Regions from separate parts of the Croceicoccus sp. Ery15 genome, predicted to be linked through region 2. Evidence: riboswitches for the same ligand, from Rfam matches in the RefSeq annotation. Region 2 holds a riboswitch; the other holds the start of a gene.
What was found. Region 2 has a riboswitch for cobalamin ahead of LOZ77_RS16445 (TonB-dependent siderophore receptor). Riboswitches for the same ligand answer to the same signal wherever they lie in the genome.

Region 1 (10,402 bases), 960 kb from region 2:
ACCCATGCAATATAAGGAAGGAAAAGCCGACGAGCTGAAGCAAAAGTTCTGGAAGGAACTGGCCTCATCCCCCTTTGTGATGCTGCAGCTTGACGGAGATCCCGACAGCGCCGCCCCCATGACCGCGCAACTGGACAAGGATGCCGATCACGCGATCTGGTTCTTCACCTATCGCACCGGCCATTTCGCTGCGATGGGCCCCGCCACGGCCACATTCTCCTCCAGCGGCCATTCGGTATTCGCCCGCTTCCGCGGAACACTCGTCGAAGAAACCAGCCGCGAACGGATGGAGAAAGAGTGGAGCAACATGACCGAGGCATGGTTCCCGGGCGGCAAGGACGACCCCAACCTGCTGATGCTGCGTATGGATCTGGGCAAAGCATCGATCTGGGATGCCAGCATCGGAATCACGACAACCGCCAAGATGATGCTGGGCAAGGATGTCACGGGCGACGTCCGCGACAAACATGTTGAGACTTCGCTATAAAATGATGAAGGCCGTAAAACGAAAAAGGGGCGCTCCATCGCGGAGCGCCCCTTTTGCCATCAGCCCAGCAGACCGGGAAACAGGCCGAACAGCAGGATCAGCGCCACCGCCATAGGGGCCAGCCACGCCATCACAAAACGGTACAGACCCAGCATGCCCACCGACAGTCCCGTCTGCGTTTCCACCAGCCTGCGATCCGCGCGCCAGCCGATGAACAGCGACACGCCCAGCGCCGCCAGCGGCAGCATCACCTTACCCGTGATGCCGTCGATCGAATCCAGAATATCGTTCTCGGCAAAAATGCCCCAGAACCATAGCGGCCGCACATCCGACAGCACATTATAACCCATCGCGCACAGCAACCCGATCGCATAGGCACTCCCGCCGACCAGCAAGGCTGCATGCAGGCGCTTTACCCCGAACCGGTCGATGACCCACGCGACCGGCCCTTCCAGCAGGGAAATCGAACTGGTGAGCGCGGCAAAGAAGATCAGGACAAAGAACGCCAGCCCGATCAGCGAACCGGCAGGCATCTGCGAAAAAGCGACTGGCAGCGACTGGAACACCAGCACCGGCCCAGCCGCCGGATCGAGGCCCACCGCAAACACGATGGGAAAGATCATCAGGCCCGACAGCATCGCCACACCCGTATCCGCCGCCGCGATCATACCTGCCGTGGGGGCCAGCTTCACGTCGTCGCCCACATAGGCGCCATAGGTGATCAGCGCCGCCGACCCCAGCGACAGCGAGAACAATGCCTGCCCCAACGCCTCGTTCACCGCGGTCGGCGTCAATTGCGAGAAATCGGGCGTGAACAGAAAGGCCAGCGCCTGTGCGAATTCGCCCGTAAACGCACCATAGATGGTGATCGCCACCAGCAGCACGAAAAAGGCCGGCATCAGCGTGCCGGCCGCTTTTTCGATCCCGTCGTGCACGCCATTGGCGACGATCATCACGGTTACCACCATGAAAATCGTGTGCATCCCGATCATGGTGCCAAGGCTGCCGAACAAAGAGCCCATGCGCCCCGTAATCACATCCTGCGTTTCGCCCTGAAACGCCGCGCCGAACGGCGCACCCGCCCCGATGGACGATGCGACATCGCCGACCATCACGAACACGTAATACAGCGCCCAGCCCGCCACGACCGAATAGAACGACAGGATCAGAAAAGCGGCCAGAATCTCGATTCCGCCGAACAGGCTCCATTTGCGCGACACGCCCGATTTTTCGGCCACGCGGGCGATCGATCCCGCCGCATCCTCGCGCCCGGTGCGCCCGATCATCACTTCCGACAAAACAAGCGGCAGGCCGATCAGGAAAACACAGGCGATATAGACAAGAACGAATGCCCCGCCCCCGTTTTCGCCCGCCAGCGTCGGAAAGCGCCAGATATTGCCCAATCCGACCGCCGCACCGATGGCAGCCAGCAAAAATGCCGTCCGCGAGGACCAGCCCTGTTCTCCGGCCTGTCCGGTCGCACCTGCCATTCAACCCTCCGTTTCATCTGTAACGGACCTGACTTATAGAGGTGAAACGCCCGCTGAAAACCCGCTGCGTGCACCGCATCCACATGGCGGTGCCAAACAGGCGTTGCTTGCGCGCCCTTTCCCACATGGCAAAGCGCGGCTAGAACGCCGCCCATGTCCACGACCTTCCAGCTCGACACCGCGACCAGCCGCGCCAATCCCACCCCCGCCCCGATGAAGCGCCTGACCGTGCCCAAGGTGATGCAGCGCAAAAAGGACGGCGTGACCGAAGAACCGCTTGTCATGCTGACCGCCTATACCGCGCGCATGGCGCAATTGCTGGACCCCCATTGCGATATGCTGCTGGTGGGGGATTCGCTGGGGCAGGTGATCTACGGGCTGCCGTCGACCCTGCCGGTCACGCTCGACATGATGTGCGCCCATGGCGCGGCAGTGGTGCGCGGATCCTATCATTCGCTGGTGGTGATCGACATGCCGTTCGGCAGTTATGAGGCTTCGCCCCAACAGGCTTTCGAAAGCGCCAGCCGCATCATGGCCGAAACCGGCGCTGCGGCGGTCAAGCTGGAAGGGGGGACAGCCATGGCCGAAACCGTGTCCTTCCTGTCGCAGCGCGGCATTCCGGTAATGGGCCATGTTGGCCTGACCCCGCAAGCAGTGAACGCGCTGGGCGGCTATATGGCGCGCGGGCGAAGCGAGGCGGAGGAAGCCAAGATCGTCGCGGACGGAAAGGCACTGGAACAGGCCGGAGCATTCGCCATCGTAATCGAAGGCGTGGTCGAGGATATTGCCATCACCCTGACCAGGGAAATCGCCATCCCCACCATCGGGATCGGCGGATCGGCGCAATGCGATGGTCAGGTTCTGGTGGCCGAGGATATGCTGGGCATGTTCGAACGCACACCGCGCTTCGTAAAGCGTTACAACGACATCGCCAAAATCATTTCGGACACGGCGGGCGAATATGCCGCCGACGTCCGCGCCCGCAGCTTTCCGGGCGAGGAGCAGGTGTATAAGGCGAAATAGCTCCCCGCTCGCCCGTGCGGCTGCCTATCCATGACCCATCGCCTGTTCGTTGCCATCAAGCCTCCGCCGCATGTGATCGACCGGCTGATAGACACGATGGAAGGCGTCGATAACGCCCGCTGGCAAAGCCAAGAGCAATTGCATCTGACCCTGCGCTTCGCAGGCGAAGTCGATACGCCATTGGCCAATGATCTGGCCGATGCGCTGGGGCAGATCCGCTCCCCTGCCTTTGATCTTGAGATGCGCGGTGTCGGCCATTTCGAGAAAAAGGGCAAACCGCACACATTATGGGCAGGGGTCGCGCATTCGCCAGCCTTGCTGACCCTGCAAAAAAGTGTCGAGAGCGCGTGCAGGTCGGCGGGGATCGCGCAGGAGAAGCGCGTGTTCGCACCCCATGTGACTCTGGCGCGATTGTCTGGCAGCGCGGGGGCGATCGCGCCTTTTCTGGTCGAGCACGCCGCCCTGCGCACTGACACCTTCAGAGTCGAACGGTTCTTTTTGTATGAAAGCACTTTGACGCCAAAGGGGTCGCAATACGATCCGGTTGTGGCCTATCCGCTGCGCTAAACCGTCAGCGCACGGGCGCCCCTGTCGCCCAACCAGCGCGCATTTGTGTTCCAGACGCGGCTGATCACTGCCTCGTCCAGCGCCTGTTCGGGGACTTCATCGGCCACGATCCGACCTTGATCGAGAACGATCACCCTGTCGGCATGGTTCATCGCCATGGCCAGATCGTGCATCACCACGGCAACGCCTTTGCCACGCGACGCTTGCAGGCGCAGCAAGCCAGCCAGATCGCGGGCGTGCCCGATGTCGAGGCTGGCGAATGGTTCGTCGGCAAGGATGAAGCGCGGCTCGCCAGCCAGAACCCGCGCCATCATGGCCCGCGCCCTTTCACCCCCCGACAATTGCGAAACAGGCCGGTCGACCAGGTCGTCCAGTTGCATATCGGCGATCGCGTTTGAAATCGCGGCGTCGTCCGCTTTGCGCATCGCCCGCGCCGGCCTGCCCGGTACGGCCCGCCACGGCAAGCGGCCCAGCCCGGCCAAAGTGCGAACGCTGACGTCCCACGCCGCTTCGGCCTGCTGCGGCAGGAACCCGATGGTCCGTGCCCGTTCGCGCGGCGCGAGCGAGGGCAGCGGCCTGCCGTCCAGCGACACCCCGCCTCCGGCTGGATCGATCAGACCCGCCATGGCGGTCAACAGGCTAGACTTTCCAGCACCGTTAGGACCGCAAATGGCCAGCAATTGACCCGCTTCGAGCGTGCATCGGGCATCCCTCAGCACCATTTGCGCACCGCGCCGGACGCAAAGAAGTCGTGCCTCGATCATCAGGCCAAACCTCGTCGCAGCCGCAACAGCAAGCCAAGGAAAAACGGTGCGCCCAGTAACGACAGGGCGATTCCCAGCCGCAATTCGCCTGCCATCGGAAGCACGCGGCAAACTGTATCGGCCAGCAGCACCAGCAAGGCCCCGGCCAGTGCGCCCGGCACCAGCAGGCTCGACGGACGGCGATCGGTAAAGGGGCGCACCATATGCGGCACCATCAACCCGACGAAGCCGACGATCCCCGCAACCGCCACGCCAGCCCCGATGGTCAGGCCAATGCCGGCAACGATGGCCCATTGCAGCCGACGAGCCTCGACACCCAGCGACAGCGCGGCTTCTTCGCCCAGCATCATCGCATCGAGCGACGGGCCGCAGAGATAGAGCACCACTAGCCCCGTCAGGGTCAAAGGCGCGGCGATCCATACGTCGGCCCAGCTCCGGTCGGTCAACGCGCCCATCAGCCAAGTCACGATTTCCGACATGGCAAACGGATTGGGCGACAGGCTGATCGCAAGGCTGGTCAGCGTACCCGCAAGGCTGGCGATCATCAGCCCTGCCAAAGTGAACAGCGCGATTCCGCCGGTACGCCCCGCGATCACCGCCAACAGCGCCATCGCCCCCGCCGCTCCCGCCAAGGCAAAGGCCGGAAGGGTGAATGGCACGGCGGCAATCCCCAGAAACAGCGCCATCACCGCGCCAAATGCCGCCCCCGGCGCGATGCCGAACAGGCCCGGATCGGCCAGCGGGTTGCGCAAATAGCCCTGCATCGCCGCCCCTGCGCCGCCCAGACCCGCGCCGATGACCAGCGCCAATATCCCGCGTGGCAGGCGCAATTCGGCAAGGATGATCGCGGCATTGGGGACAGGATCGCTCCACGGCGCGATCCATATGCGCCCCGCCAGCAGGGATAAGGGCAAGGCCACCGCAAGCGTCGCCAGCAAACACGCATTGAGCCGGTTCATGGCGCCACCTCTGCGCGGATTTCGGTCAGCCGCGCCATCGCGAGCGGAATGGTCGGCCCGCCGCAATAAAGCAGCTTGGGGTCGAAATCGACGCGGCGCGTATCGTGCAATGCGTTCAGGGCCGGATGGCGCAGCTTGCGGTTCTCTTCGCCGCCCTTTCCAGCCGCGATGATCAGCGGAGGCGGATCGGCCAACACTTGCTCCAGCGGCAGGATTGCGCCCTGTCCAAGACCGCGCCCCGCGCTCCAGTTGGTAAAGCCCGCACGGGTCAGAAGATCGCTGATCAGCACGCCTTCGCCCGGCACCAGACCGCCCGATTGCCAGACCAGCGCGGGAACCGGATCGACATTGCCCTGAATAGTCAGGCTGGCTTCGATCCGCTGCACCAGGCGCTCTCCCGCCGCGACCTCTCCCGCCAGCGACGCCAGATCGCGGACCTGCGCGATGGCATCATCGACATTGGCGATCGAGCCGGTCTTCACCACACGAATGCCCATGCGCTGCAAAGCCTGTTCGGTCGCGGGGGGCAGAAACATGGCGGCGACCACGATATCGGGCCGTCGCGCAGCCACTTCCTCTGCATTGCCGGAAACGGCGGGAAAGCGGGCGGCAAGATCCGGCGGCATCGAGGACCCTGCCGGATCGTGGCTGTAATGCGAAATCGCGGCAAGATGACCGGGTGCGATTTCGGCCAGTATCGCATCGGTGCAGGGGTTGAGCGATACGATGACCGGCGCATCTTTCTGCTCATGCCGGGTGGCAGGCGCACAGGCGGACAGCATCGCTGCCCCCGCCCACACGACTGCCGCCCGAATCATCATCAGATTTTCACCCGCACCCCGCCATAGGCCGCTGCGCCGCCCGTATTATAGCCTGCGGTCGTCTCGTACCCCGTATCGAACAGGTTCTCGATCCGGCCGAAGATTTGCAGATTGTCACCCAGCGGCATGGCGGCGCGCAAATCCACCGTGACATAGCCGTCAAGCCGCGTGACGTTTCCGCGATCGTCGAAACTGTCGCCTACCATGCGCACGTCGCTGCCCAGCGCCAGCCCGACCGGCGATGTCCAGTCGATGCTGGCCGTCACCGCATCGCCGGGACGGCGGTTGAGGTCATTGCCTTCATAAGCACCACCTTCGGTCCGGTCCTCGGTTTCCAGATAGGAATAGACCAGGCCGAGGCGCAGATTGCTGTCGGGTCGCGCCGCCAGTTCCAGTTCCACGCCTTGCGCACGAGCCTTGCCGATATTGTAATAGACCGAATTGACGAGGTCGAAGTCGATCAACCCGGTGCTGTCGCGGCGATAGAGCGAGACGGAAGCAAAGAACGGCCCGTCGCGCTGCCCCTTTTCCAGCCCCAGATCATAGCCCTTGCTGCGTTCGGGGCTCAGTCCCTCGTCGCCGTAAAAGGAGTAGAGCTGGTAAAGCGTCGGTGCCTTGAACCCTTCGCCATAGGACGCGCGCAGCCGCAGCCCCGCGCCCAGTTCCAACGCGCCATTGGCCCCGAATGTCCATTCGTCTCCGAACAGCTCATGATCGTCATAGCGCACCCCGGCCGCCAGTTTCAGCGCCGCGCCGGTCCATGACAACTGGCCATGCCCGCTCGTCAGAGTCGTCGAACGGTCGCTGCCCGAATCCTCAAAGCTCATCCATTCGCGGTCAGCCCCGAAATCAACGCCGAGATTGCCGGCGATTGCATAGCGCCCGAACAATTCGGCGCGTTCCAGACGGCCTTTGGTTTCATAGGGATAATCGCCATAGCTTTCGCCCGTATAAAGCCGCGTCGTATCGGACATGGCATAGCCGCCGCGCAGGGTCAGCCTGTCACCGGTATAATCGGCACCGATGCGGCCCGAATATTCCTCGGTATCCTGAAGATCATCGGTATCGGCAAACGCATAAAGCGGCGCGGGATAGCCGTCCTGTTCCAGCCGCCCGTCGGCATAGCGACCATTGGCAGTCAGCGAAAAGCTGTCGGACAGGTTGAACCGGCCGCGACCGGTAAGCTGCCACTGGCGGAAACCGTCCTTTTCACTTCCGGTATCGGCCGCGCTGAATCCGTCGGAATCGTAAAAACTGCCGGTCAGTCCTGCCTCTACACGCCCGGTCACGATCCCGCCCGACAGCGTGGCATAGGCGGTGTCGAACGCGCCATATTCGGCACTGGCCGCAATGCCGCCGGTCTGCCGCGTGGTCAGGTTCATTACCCCGCCCATCGCATCCGACCCCCAGATCACCGAATTGGGGCCGCGCAGCAGTTCCACACGCTCGACATCGCCCGCCAGCATATTGGCGAAATCGAACCCGCCACCCGGCGCGCCCATATCGCCCACTTTCACTCCGTCGATCAGCACCAGCAATTGCTCTGCCCCCGCGCCGCGGACGCGCACGCCGGTAAAGCTGCCCGCTGGGCCATTGCGGCTTATCGTCACACCCGGCAGGCGTTGCAGTACGCGGGCAAGGTCAGGCCCCTGGATCGCCTGGATTTCGGGCAATTCGATGATGGTTACGGGCTGGCCGGTATCGTCGAGCGAGGTTTCAAGGCCCGTCGCGGTGACGGTAATCGCCTCTTCCGCAGCGGCAGGCGCGGAAATGGCAGCACCGGCGATGGCAGCACTGGCAATGGCAGCACTGGCAATGGCAGGGGTGGACACGGCAATACGGAAATAAGAAAGCATAAATCCTCCGACAAGAACGAATGTCGCTCCTGTCGGAAGACGCACGCGCGCCTATCCGATGCCTTCGGTACACCCCGCCCGCTGGCTCGAACGACCGTTACGGGCAGGTCTCCTGACTTTCCGGATCACCGCGTTCCGCCGGCCTTCCCGGCCCCTTTCGGGACCAGTGGCACGATTGGCGGACGCTCACCGGTTACAGTTGCGGGGGCAGTGCCGGTTTTGCCGTTTTACGCGCGTTTCATGCACGTCGCGGCGCACCGATCTTCCCTCTTAGGGCCAGACGCGCGACATAATCGTGCGGCCAGCCAACCCATAACGATGGCGCGCCGCTTAGCCACGAGCCGCGCACTTGGCAAGCGCGGCAAGACTAAACCTGCAATTTGCCGCGTTTATTGATATTGCGAACTCTTATCAAAGATAATCCGCCCGCCCTCTTTTTTGCCGGTTGCAATCACCTATTTCGGGGCCTACGGCACTTGCCCGAAACAGCGCCCATCTTCGTAAATTCTGGCGGGCGCACCCACGGGAAGAAGAAGAGGAAGAGAGTCGATGGCACGCAAGAAGATCGCCCTCATCGGTTCGGGCATGATCGGCGGCACGCTCGCCCATCTGGCCGCGAAGAAGGAACTGGGCGACATCGTCCTGTTCGACATTGCCGAAGGCATGCCGCAGGGCAAGGCTCTGGACCTGTCGCAATGCGGCCCGGTCGAGGGTTTCGACGCGAACATCACCGGCACCAATGACTATGCCGATATCGCAGGCGCAGACGTCATCATCGTCACCGCCGGCGTGCCGCGCAAGCCGGGGATGAGCCGCGACGACCTGCTGGGCATCAACCTCAAGGTCATGAAGTCGGTCGGCGAAGGCATCAAGGCCAACGCACCCGACGCTTTCGTCATCTGCATCACCAACCCGCTCGACGCGATGGTGTGGGCGCTGCGTGAATTCTCCGGCCTTCCGCACAACAAGGTCGTCGGCATGGCCGGCGTGCTCGACTCGGCGCGTTTCGCCACTTTCCTTGCTTGGGAATTCGGCGTTTCGGTGAAAGACGTGAACGCCTTCGTTCTTGGCGGCCACGGCGACACCATGGTGCCGGTCCTCTCCTACTCGACCATCAGCGGCATTCCAGTTGGCGACCTTGCCAAGATCAAGGGTGTCGATGCGGGCCGTCTGGACGAAATCGTGCAGCGTACCCGTTCGGGCGGCGGCGAGATCGTCGGCCTGCTCAAGACCGGTTCGGCCTATTACGCACCCGCGACCAGCGCGATCGCCATGGCCGAAGCCTATCTGGGCGACCAGAAGCGCATCCTGCCCTGCGCTGCCTATGTCGAAGGCAAATATGGCGTTGACGGCCTGTATGTCGGCGTCCCCGCCGTAATCGGTGCCGAGGGTATCGAGGACGTGGTCGAAATCGAACTTTCGGACGAAGAAGCCAAGAACCTCAAGGTCTCGGTCGATGCGGTCGAGGAACTGCTGGAAGCCTGCAAGGGCCTCGACGGCTCGCTGGCCTGATCGCGCCCATCCATTCTTTTCGGGCGATGCGCTGCGTCGCCCGCCCCTCCCTGCAAGGAGAGCGTTAAATGTCCATTCTCGTCGACAAGAATACCAAGGTCATTACTCAGGGCATGACCGGTGCCACCGGCACGTTCCACACCGAACAGGCGCTGGCCTATGGCACGCAGATGGTTGCGGGCGTGACCCCCGGCAAGGGCGGCACGACCCATATCGGACTGCCCAACTATGACACCGTAGCAGAGGCCAAGGCCGCGACCGGTGCCACCGCTTCGTGCATCTATGTTCCACCGCCGTTCGCTGCCGACTCGATCCTCGAAGCGATCGATGCCGAAATGGAACTGATCGTCGCCATTACCGAAGGCATCCCCGTGCTCGACATGGTGCGCGTAAAGCGCGCGCTGCAGGGTTCGAAGTCGCGCCTCATCGGTCCCAACTGCCCCGGCGTGCTGACGCCCGGCGAATGCAAGATCGGCATCATGCCCGGCTCCATCTTCAAGAAGGGCTCGGTCGGCGTCGTGTCGCGTTCGGGCACGCTCACCTATGAAGCGGTGTTCCAGACCTCGAACATCGGCCTTGGCCAGACCACCGCGGTCGGCATCGGGGGCGACCCGGTGAACGGCACCAATTTCATCGACGTACTCGAACTCTTCCTCGCTGATGACGAGACCAAGTCGATCATCATGATCGGCGAAATCGGCGGCTCGGCCGAGGAGGAAGCTGCGCAGTTCCTGAAGGACGAGGCCAAGAAGGGCCGCAAGAAGCCGATGGTCGGCTTTATCGCGGGCCGCACGGCTCCCCCGGGACGCCGCATGGGCCACGCGGGCGCCATCGTATCGGGCGGCCAGGGCGGCGCCGAAGACAAGATCGCTGCGATGGAAGAGGCTGGCATCCGTGTCTCGCCCTCGCCCTCGCTGCTGGGC
Region 2 (10,402 bases):
GGTTCCGATCCAGTCGCCGAGTGCTTCTTCCAGATCGGCAGGGGTGACCGCGCAGACCGCGCATTGCGATTGGGTCAAGATGAGGTCGGGCCGCAAGTCCCGCAGAAGCGCGGTATCGACTTCGTATACCGACAGTCCTTGCCTCACGATTTCCTGGATCCGGTCGTCGATCTGCCGCGACGTCAGTCCTTTCTCGAGTCTGGTCGACGTGACGACCGGCAATGCCTTTACGAAAAGCGGATAATCGCATTCGTGCGAGCGACCGACGAGGCTCTCTCCCAATCCGAGTGCGACGGCGATTTCGGTCGCGCTCGGCAGGAGGGACACGATGCGCGGCTGCGCCATGTCAGGCGAACCGTATTCGCGGAGAAGGTCCGAATAGCGTGGGAGCGGCTCTGGCGAGGAGCCAGGACGCCAACAACAGTCCTGCGAACCATAATGCATCGTTCGCGAAGATCTGTCCCACGATCGCCATCGTGAAAGTCTCTGTCCCGCCTACCACCAAAGCAAACCCGAATAGCGCAGCCTCGTAAACAGCGAAGCCGATCAGAAAGGCGCCAAATGTCCGAAGGGTGCTCAGCTCGTTTTGTTCTCCCATGATGATGGCACCGGCGAGCATGGCGAGAATAGATGCGATGCCCAGCGCACCGCCCCAGGCGAACGCATATCCCGTGTGCGGGTAGCCGAGGACGGTGAACCCCAGCAACTGGTTGGTCGCCCAGATCGCGAGGATCGTCGTTAACGCGAGCGAGCGGCGCATGGTCGCGGCGGTCACGATCGTAACAGCCACGAACGGCATCATGCAGGCGGCAACCAGCGATCCGCCCACCGTCGCCAAGGCAAGTGTGACAGGCCATGCGAACCTCGCAATGTCGGACTTTGCTATCATTTCATCCGTCATCGAAATTCTCCTTAGAAACGCGCGCGCGCGCCAATGGCGAACGAGCGTCCGGGCGTCGCGAAACTGAAGACATCCTCGTAATCGGCGGCCGTCAAATTCTCGACTCGGCCGAACAGCTCGACATTATCCATCACCCTCACGTCGGCGTTGACGTTCAGCAGAAAGTAGTCGTCCAGTTGCACGCGAACCGGCACGAACGAGGGATCGATGAAAGCGCTGTCGATCGTCTCTCCATTGTAGCGCGCAACGAGCGTGACCCCTCCGGCATCCTTGGGAGCGCGCCAGTCGACAGCCAGGCTGGCGGTATGGGAGGGCCGCCGCACTTCGCGCGCGCCATCCTCGTGGGAACGCAGATAGGTGTAGGCTCCATTGACGCGCCAAGCTTCCGCGAAGCGCGCCTCGCCGAACACTTCGACGCCGTTTCTCTTGGATACGGTATCGCGATTGCCAGGGCTGGCGACGAAGTTCGGGGGCGGAAAAGAAGTGAAGATCTCTTCGTCCAGTTCGCTCTCGAAATAGGTGACCCCGATTGAAGCGCGCTCACCGAACAGCGACTGGTCGATCCCGATCTCCCATCCGCTCGACTTCTCGGGCCTGAGGTCGGGATTGCCGATGAAACGGCCGTCCACGAACCCATATAGTTCGTAGAACGAGGGGTTCTTCACCCCCGATCCGACGGCCCCGCGCACTCGCGTAGCCGCAGCGATCCGATAGCTCGCCTGAAGCCTGTACGTGGTTGTATCGGCGAACTGGTCGTTCCAGTCCCTGCGGATGGATGCGGACGCGCTCGCTCGGTCTCCGAGATCGATCGCATACTGGCCGACGAGACCGACATTGTCGATCTGTCGGCGACCGGTGAATGCGAAGCCGGTCGGATCGGTGTTACGGAAGCGTTCGCGTTCGACATCGAGAGCCGCCGTGACCCGGTGGGTCAGACCGCCAGCCTCGATACGCAACGTCGTATCGTAGGACCCTTTCAACCTCTGGCCCTCGCTGCCATAGCTGCGTCCAGTCGAAGCGAAACCGTCGCGCCGGGTATCCGCGATCTGGGCCGAAAACGCTTGGGTCCAGCGATCGTCGAGCAAGTCTAGCTCGCCCCTGATGAGCACATAGATAGCCTCGTTCTCGAAGCGGTTGCCGGGGCTATCGACCTGGAATCCGAAGGTCGGACTTCCCGGATCGGAATCGCTGTCGTTGAATTCGGCATTGGTGCGCGCGTAGCGTAATACACCAGTGAGGCGTGCATTGGTTGATGGCGCGAACGTCGTCTTCAGCGAGACCGCACCACTGTCGTTCGCAAGATCGCGCGTGCCGTTCCGGGCGCCTGGCGTGCCATCGGTGGTATTGAGTGTGGCGGACAGCGCGTAGTCGAGATCGCCACTATATCCAGCGATCCGGGCAGCACCGTTCACCATGCCGAACGAACCGGCTTCGATCCGCGCGACCGCCCCGGGCGCATCGCGGCCGTCGAGAGTGATGTACTGGATGACGCCGCCGATCGCGTCCGACCCGTAGATCGCGCTCTGCTGTCCGCGCAGCACCTCGATCCGCGAAGCCTCGTCGGCGATAAGCGTTCCGAAATCGAACTCGCCGGCATAGGGATCCGACACCTCGATCCCGTCAACGAGGACGAGCGTATGGTTGGCTTCAGCACCGCGCAACCGAAGCTGTGTCTGACCGGGAACCCGTCCGACCGCGACCCCTGGGACGTCGCGGAGCACGTCGGACACCTCGCGGACTTGCCTCCGGTCGAGGATTTGCTCGTCGAGGACGGTGACCGATCCGCCGATCCGGTCGAGCGGCATGGGATCGGTGGCGCGGTTCCCGGTGACGACGATCGAGGTGTTGGATGTCTCTGGATCGGCAGCGGGATCGATGGTCTGAGCGAGCGATGGAGCCGGCAGAAGCACGGAAGACAGAAGCGACAGGTGAATGTATTTCATGAGAACGAATTTCCGGGGCGCCGGGCGACTTGGCCGGAGCGTCCGCACGAGTGCGGTCGACGAGACTGCTAGGGACGGACGCGTGCATCCCCCGGCAGTCCTGCCGATGCGGCTCCAACCGCTACTCGTCGCCCGGACGAAATTCGTTTCGCGCCTGGCCAATCCCATGAGCCCGGCAAGAGCGACACGCGCCGGTCGGTCTCCTGGCTCACGGGTTGTCGCACGAAACATACCTTCCCAGACGACAATTGCCGCCCAGTGGTTGTGGAGCCAACCCCACCCATGTTACGCGCTCGCCGCTTACAGTTGCAGGGACAGCCGCAGAATTGGCCTATCGAGACCTCACTGCGTTCCCGTTACCGGCACGCTTTATCGACATTTGATTCTGCCGACGCTCGTCTCATAGACTTTGGTCGAATGAGCGGCAAGCGCGCAGTTCCAGAGCAACGCAGCAAGACGATGGTCGCCGTTTTAGGGGGTAGGTGGACTTAATCCATCGTATCTGTTTAGGTCACCAACTGAAATGCCCAGATGTTGATCCGTCGACCTTTGGATTGGCACCAGCTTTCGCTTTCGTCTGAGATCGATTCTCAACCCTTTCTTAAATATCGCGAATGGTGTCGGAAGCCGTACGGCAGCATTTTAGTTTCTAATGCGCAAGCCGGACAGATCGCATACGGTCCAACTTCGTCGCCGGTTCAATGTCCTCTATATTGAATGCGCGGCCTAAAAGCCGACCGTCGCACACCCACCCTAAACCACGACATTAAAGCGTCAACATTATTGACCCAGAAGCTGACACATAGGCCGTCCACGAGCGTGGCTGCAACCAATCGTCGAGTATCCCGTGTGCGCTCGTAATCCGAATATCTGGCGCTTGGTGTGCGATGATCGCGTCGTTGCGCTGCCTTGGCGTTGCATCATTTAGCGACGCTCTTAGACACTGCCGCTACAGAAACTTTGCAGCTTGGTTGCTAATCAGAAGCACACTCGCAACGCTATCACTGCAGGTCGCTGGCAGCGCCGGATACAGTCGCGATGCACTCCGCTTGCAGGCGTAATCGGCGTGGGGTATTTGTCCGTAAGCGTCTGATTTGAAGAAAGGTCAGCGTCCGGTGCTTGCACGTCAGGCGTCAGCGCGATGACTAAGCGCCCAGTTCCACGGCAGCAGTTCATCGATTCGGTTGGCGGGATGGTCGTCGATCATGCGGGTCAGGACGTCACTGAGCCAGGCATATGGCTCGACCTTGTTGAGCTTTGCCGTCTCGATCAGCGAGCAGATCACCGCCCAGCGGTGACCGCCACCATCGGAGCCTGCGAACAGGTGGTTCTTGCGTCCAAGCGCAACCGGACGGATCGCCCGCTCGACCGGGTTGGTGTCGAGCTCGACGCGCCCGTCGTCAAGGAACCGGCTGAGGCCGGCCCAGCGCGCCAGCGCATAGCGGATGGCATCGGCCAGCGTGCTGCTGCGCGGGATCTGCGCCAGCTGCGCCTCGAGCCAGAGCTTGAACGCGGCCAGATGCGGCGCGCTGAGCGACCGGCGCCATGCAAGGCGGTCTTCGGGAGAACGACCGCGCGCCTTCGCCTCAACTGCATAGAGATCCGCGATCCGGCGCAGCGCTTCTTCCGCCACCGGCGAGCCGGTCTGCTGATGGACGTCATAAAACTTGCGCCGCGTATGCGCCCAGCAGGCGGCAAGCACGATGTCGCCCTTCGCCGTGAGGCGCTCGAACCCGGCATAGCCATCGACGTGCAGCACACCCTTGAAGCGCTCAAGATGGGCGAGCGGACGCTCGGCCTTGCGATCAGGCGCGAACAGATAGACCGCCGCAGGTGGTGCAGGCCCGCCCCACCCGCGCTGTTCGCGGGCATAGACCCACAAGCGCCCGGTCCTGGTCCGTCCGCGCCCCGGATCGAGCACCGGAACCGGCGTATCGTCGGCGAACAGATGATCGCTGGCGAACACCTCGGCACACAGCCGCTCGTGCAGGGCTCCGAGCCACCAGCATGCACCGCCGACCCATCCAGCAAGCGTCGAACGCGCCAGATCAACGCCGTGACGGGCGAAGATCCGCGACTGACGGTAGAGCGGGGTATGGTCGCAGTATTTGCTTACCAGCACCTGCGTCAGCAGTGCAGGTGTTGCCAGCCCGCCTGCGATCACGCGCTCGGGAGCGGGAGCCTGAACGAGGCTGCCGCATGCACGGCAGGCATATTTGGGTCGCGTTGTACGGATGACGCGCAGCTTTGCTGGCACCCAGTCGAGCATCTCGGAGACGCTCTCGCCCATACTATGAAGCGCACCGCCGCAGCACGGACAGGCCTCGTGCTGCGCGTCGATCACTACCTCTTCGCGCTCCAGATGATCGGGCAGCGGCACGCGGTGCGCACGCCGTCTGACCGCATCGGCATCGCCAGCGATGACCGGACGGTGCTCCTCGATGCGGGCGATATCGGCATCGAGGTCTTCCAGACCCAGGACCAGCTGGTCGGGATCGAGCCGCTCGGAGCGGCGCCCGAACTGCATGCGCTGGAGCTTTTTGATGATCGCCTGAAGGCGCTCGATCTCGTCATCGCGGGTCTCGACCAACGTTGCCATGTCGCGCACCAGCTGGTGCAGAAGACCGACATCGGACGGCAGATTGTCGAGTTCGAGCCGCATGGATTCTGCTACCACGAAGACCGCATTTTCTCAAGCTTTTCTGCCGGTTTTGCGCGGGTTTCCGGCAGCTTTTCAGCCCGCTTTTCGCGGCTTCCACTGCTGCTCCGGACGCCGCCAGTCGATCCCCTCGATCAGCATCGCCAGCTGCGCCGAAGACAGCACTATGCTCTCGCCCACCTGGTGCACGCTCGGCCACACGAACCCGCCATGCTCCATCCTCTTGGTGAACAGGCACAGCCCGCTCCCGTCCCAGAACAGGATCTTGATGATGCGCGCATTGCGCCCCCTGAACGCGAACAGGTGACCCGAGAAGCTGTCTTCCCTGAGCACTTCCTGCACCATGGTTGCGAGCCCATCGATCCCCTTGCGCATGTCGGTATGACCCAGCGCCAGATGCACCTTCGTACCTGCCGGAAGCAGCATCATCGTCCATTCTCCTCAACCCGCACCGTCACCAGACGCACATTCTCGCTCGCTCCAAGCCCGAGCTGCGCGCGCCAGCGGAACAGCAGCGAAGCCGCGATCCCGTGCCGCCGCGCAACCTGCGAGACCGTCACATGAGGCTCGAGCGTCTGCATCGCGATCGCGCGCTTCTCGTCCTCGCTGAAGCTGCGGCGCTGCACCCGGTCCGCCTGTTCGGGCCCACGCAAAGCGCCGCCGGTCAACCCCGCATCTGCAACTCGCGGCAGATTATTAGGACTAAGCCTGTCCTTAGTCCTAGGACTAGCAGCGCTGCTTATTGGCGGCCTCGCGCTCGGATGCAGCCGCGCCCGCCAGTCGACCGGAACCTCCCGTTCGGCCAGCAGATCGCGCCAGCGCGCGAGGCTATGACGCGAGATTGCCAGCGCTGCCGCATACTCGCGCACCGTCATTCCGCTCCATTCGAGCGCCTCGACATGCATCGCCCAGTACGCCTGCGCTGCCTGGTTGCGGCGGTCGGTCGTCAGCTTGCCGCCCTTGCGGCTGCGCTTGCGTCGACGCTCGGCCGCCCCGCGTTCGACCCGGATCTTGGCCGTTTTCCTGTCCGTCAGCACGTCGAGCCAGCGCACGAAAGTCGTCTCGGTCAGCTTGTGCACACGGCAGTATTTGCGCCGCGACAAGCCGCTGCGGCGCCACGCCTCGACATGCACCGACCACCACTCGCGCCGCGCAGGATTATCAAAATGGGAAAGACCAGCCATGCAACCTCCGGCCACCAGGAGAACACCCGATGGACGAAAATTGCACCCCGGAATTCAGGTGCCGAAACCGGACGCTTACGAAGAAAGAAAATGAGGGCGAGATAAAAGCGCCGCCGTCGGTCGGGGCGCAGGTGGTTGGTTTCGTTCAGTAATATGCGACGGCACCCATATTGCCCCTGCGGCGCTAATTTCAAAAAGTTCTTTGCTATCAAACAGATTGGCGACGGCGCTTGGCGTTCTGCGCTGTTTTCGTTCGGTAACCCGCTTTCGCCCGGACGTCCTTCGCCGTCCCGATGAGCATCGGTGCATTTGACTGGAGTGCTTGCCCCCACGCCTCTGCGCTGCGGCGAAAGAACGACAGCTGCGGCGTAGGAACGTCATGTGGCGCAGGGTGCCCTAATCGATCGATACTCAGTGCTGATGGCGGGCCGGCCTGTTCCCTCCATGCTTCCCAAGGTCGGTCCGTCATCACCCGAAAGATGAAAGGATCGACGGCTATGCCATCTGCGAGCACGACAGAGCATCCTTGCGAGCAATGCGGGCCCCAGGCCATCGAACCGATCGCCATGCGCGTACCCGAAGCCTGTCGCTATCTCGGGATCGGACGCAGCACACTCTATGTGCTCATTTCCAGAGACGAGATCGAGATCATCAAGATGGGGAGCGCAACCCTCGTGCTCACAGCCAGCCTGCGCTCGCTGGTTGAGCGGCTACGTCGTCCTGCCGATCAGGTACCGGGGACCGCTATATGATTACGGCGCATCCTGACTTGCTGAAAGCTGTGGTGCTTGCCGCAATCGTGAGCATGCCAGATCATTCCAAACGTCAGCTGGTCTCGAAGATCAAAGCGCGGCGTGCAAACGCAGAAGAAGCGCTGGCCGCCAGATTGGTGATTGCGCTTTCGCAGCGATCCTAGGCTCTCTGGCTATGGCAGCTACGCGCCCCAATATCGGTCATTCACGAAACTGCAGTCGATCTCCAAAAGCTGCCGGTCGTCGGGATGACTGTCACTGATCCGTCCGACCACGGTTCGAAGAATATCAGTCGCCCAACTTGACCTCTTCACGTACGTCCGGCCCTACAGGGCGCTCGAGCGCTTTTTCGGCCTCCTCCAAGAGTTCCGGGGTCAGGTCGGTAGTCCGTGCCGGGAGAGGGGTGCCATCTCCCATCTCACCATTGGTCTCGATGTCTTCGATCAGCATCTTCATCTCGGCGATTTCCTTGACCTGCGCTTCGATGATCGAGTCTGCGAGCTTGCGAACACGCGGATCGGTGATCTCTGCTCGCGAACTTGTCAGAACGGCGATCGAGTGATGCGGGATCATCGCTGCCATGTATTCTTCATCGTTGACGGTCGCCTGGCTGCGAACCAGCCACAGCGCCACCGCGAAGGTCAGGGCACCGACGCCCAGGATGATCAAGTTCTTGGTCTTGTCCTTGTACATGCCCCACATGAAGAGAAGCATTACGATCATCATCATGCCGCCCATCACAAAAGTCATCCAGAAGCGGGTCTCGCTCCAGAATACGTGATCGAGCTCGTACGTATTTAGGTTTCGTGGACAAAGGGTATCCAGAGTTTGACTGAGGCGAGCGCGACGAAGCCGAGATAGGATTCCTTGGTTTTGTCGTAGCGGGTCGCAACGCGTCGCCAGTTCTTGAGTTTATTGAACAGTCGCTCGATCAGGTTGCGCCACTTGTATTTCGCGCGATCATGCGCGGCGGGATTACGCCGGCCCGCCTTGGCCGGGATCACCGCCTCGACGCCCGCCGCCTCAATCTCTTCGCGGATCGCATCGGCATCGTATCCCCGATCAGCCAGGAAGGCCTCGATCCGGTCAGTTATCATGCGGAACAGCGGTGCGAAGCCCTGCACATCGTGCGCTTGCCCCGGTGTCAGCACGAAGCCGAGGGGCAAGCCTCTGGCATCGCACCTTGCGTGGAGCTTGGTGGTGAAGCCGCCGCGCGATCGGCCAAGCGCCTCGGTTTGCTGAGTCCCCTTTTTATGCCGACGGCACAATGATGTGCCCGGACCACGGTGCTATCGATCATGTCGGCGGCTGTGTCGCGCCCCGCCAGTTCCGCCAGCGTCTCCAGCATGGCATCGAACACGCCGGTCGTAACCCATCGTCGATAGCGCCGGAAAACGCTGTTCCACTTGCCATACTCATCCGGCAGGTGACGCCACTGCGCTCCGGTCCGCGCGATCCACATCATGCCTTCGAAATAGGGGCGGTTGTCCTGCGCCGGACGGCAGCCACGACCCCGCTCAGGTGGCAGCAGCGGCCCGATCACTTCCCACTCTTCGTCCGTAACGCCAATCCGCTCGCCCAAGGCTGCCTCCAAAAGCCAGCCTTGAATCAAGGTCCGAGTCCACAGTCAAGCTTTGTCCACGAAACCTAGCAGTTAACCCATTCGAGCCGCCTATAGCTATACGGCAGCTCACGGCCCAGAGGCCCTCGGACAGCTATGCGCCCTCATTCCGGACATCCGGATGAAGAGTAAAGACGCTCGAAAGCAGAACCTCCGCTTTTTAAGAGGATACCGATTACGTTCAGTACGGCACAAACGTCCGGCCGAAAGCTTGAGCGAAACTACGAAAATTAGATCTCAGATAATTTATCTGGGCTGCTTCACGCACAGTTCTGCCAAGGGCTGCTTACACATTGCTTGATGCCCCTTTACGCCGTTTGTGCGGATGATCGATCGGTACCGATCTTGTGTGCCGGGTCTCCGGTAGCAGTTGGAATTCCATATCCAGTTACCATTTCACAGGCCGAGAGCCCGTGAAAGGACACAAAAGATGAGTGCAGCAAATGGCCGGATGACCTGCCCAGTGGATGGAACCACCTTGGTTATGAGCGAACGTTCGAGCATCGAGATCGACTATTGCCCCACATGTCGGGGCGTCTGGCTCGACCGCGGGGAGCTGGACAAGATCATCGAACGTAGTGCGCAGCCCGCCCCCTCGCGGGCACCGGCACAGCCTACATCTCCTTCGCACGACTTTGGAAATCGCGGAAGTTATTCCTCGCACGGTCATTCAGGGCGCAAGCGCAAGAAGAGCTTCCTTGAGGAACTGTTCGACTGAACATCCTGTAGCCAACTCCCAAGCGCCAAATTTCGTCACACCTGTCAAAGTGTATTTTCAGCTGTACGCCGGCATGGGTACGCATTGCATCCCCGACCGGGCGCTTGGGCGTAGGCCATTCAGAATTGTCAGATTGTGAAGTTCGTCTCTCGTTCGACAGGACAGGACAGGACGTTTCTGATACGGCTGCATTCGCTCCAGCCTCACTAATTCCCCCTAGCTTTCTTGGTTTTCTAGAAGGGCCTCTACGAAGTAAGCCTCCGTGCGCGCGAGAGAACGCATCTCCCTTCACAAGTGATCCCGACCGCCCCGTTCCTATCCCCAAAGCCCAGCTGTCAATGCAGTATACCCCGCGTATCCCGCCACCAGAAAACCACCCTCCAGTCTGGACAGCCGTTTGCCTGTGAAAGCGAAGGCCATCACCAGCGCGGATACACATAGCAGGACCCAAAGATCGAACTGCAAAATGCTCGCAGGTATTCGCGTCGGCGATACCATCCCGGTTATGCCCCCGATAAAAAGAACGTTGTAGATGTTCGAACCCAATACGTTGCCGAGAGCGATCTCGCCTTCGCGTTTGAGCGCTGCGATCGCCGACGTCACCAATTCCGGCAGTGATGTACC

Region 1: it holds a riboswitch for cobalamin, as region 2 does, so the genes downstream of both, LOZ77_RS03500 (TonB-dependent siderophore receptor) here and LOZ77_RS16445 (TonB-dependent siderophore receptor) in region 2, are expected to answer to the same signal.

The regions. Positions count from the first base shown of each region.
Region 1 is NZ_CP087588.1:691,050-701,451, reverse strand. Features, by position in the region: gene LOZ77_RS03535 (pyridoxamine 5'-phosphate oxidase family protein) at 5-487, shown strand; gene LOZ77_RS03530 (sodium-dependent transporter) at 547-1,977, opposite strand; gene panB (3-methyl-2-oxobutanoate hydroxymethyltransferase) at 2,131-3,000, shown strand; gene thpR (RNA 2',3'-cyclic phosphodiesterase) at 3,031-3,567, shown strand; gene LOZ77_RS03515 (ABC transporter ATP-binding protein) at 3,564-4,331, opposite strand; gene LOZ77_RS03510 (iron ABC transporter permease) at 4,331-5,290, opposite strand; gene LOZ77_RS03505 (ABC transporter substrate-binding protein) at 5,287-6,111, opposite strand; gene LOZ77_RS03500 (TonB-dependent siderophore receptor) at 6,111-7,967, opposite strand; cobalamin riboswitch at 8,052-8,296, opposite strand; gene mdh (malate dehydrogenase) at 8,517-9,479, shown strand; gene sucD (succinate--CoA ligase subunit alpha) at 9,548-10,402, shown strand, end outside.
Region 2 is NZ_CP087588.1:3,368,324-3,378,725, forward strand. Features, by position in the region: gene LOZ77_RS16435 (cobalamin-binding protein) at 1-345, opposite strand, end outside; gene LOZ77_RS16440 (hypothetical protein) at 347-901, opposite strand; gene LOZ77_RS16445 (TonB-dependent siderophore receptor) at 913-2,844, opposite strand; cobalamin riboswitch at 3,020-3,223, opposite strand; gene LOZ77_RS16450 (IS66 family transposase) at 3,971-5,506, opposite strand; gene tnpB (IS66 family insertion sequence element accessory protein TnpB) at 5,579-5,932, opposite strand; gene LOZ77_RS16460 (transposase) at 5,929-6,687, opposite strand; gene LOZ77_RS16465 (helix-turn-helix domain-containing protein) at 7,254-7,439, shown strand; gene LOZ77_RS16470 (hypothetical protein) at 7,436-7,603, shown strand; gene LOZ77_RS16475 (DUF305 domain-containing protein) at 7,728-8,264, opposite strand; partial or broken gene LOZ77_RS16480 (IS5 family transposase) at 8,237-8,982, opposite strand; gene LOZ77_RS16485 (zf-TFIIB domain-containing protein) at 9,545-9,778, shown strand; gene LOZ77_RS16490 (calcium/sodium antiporter) at 10,094-10,402, opposite strand, start outside.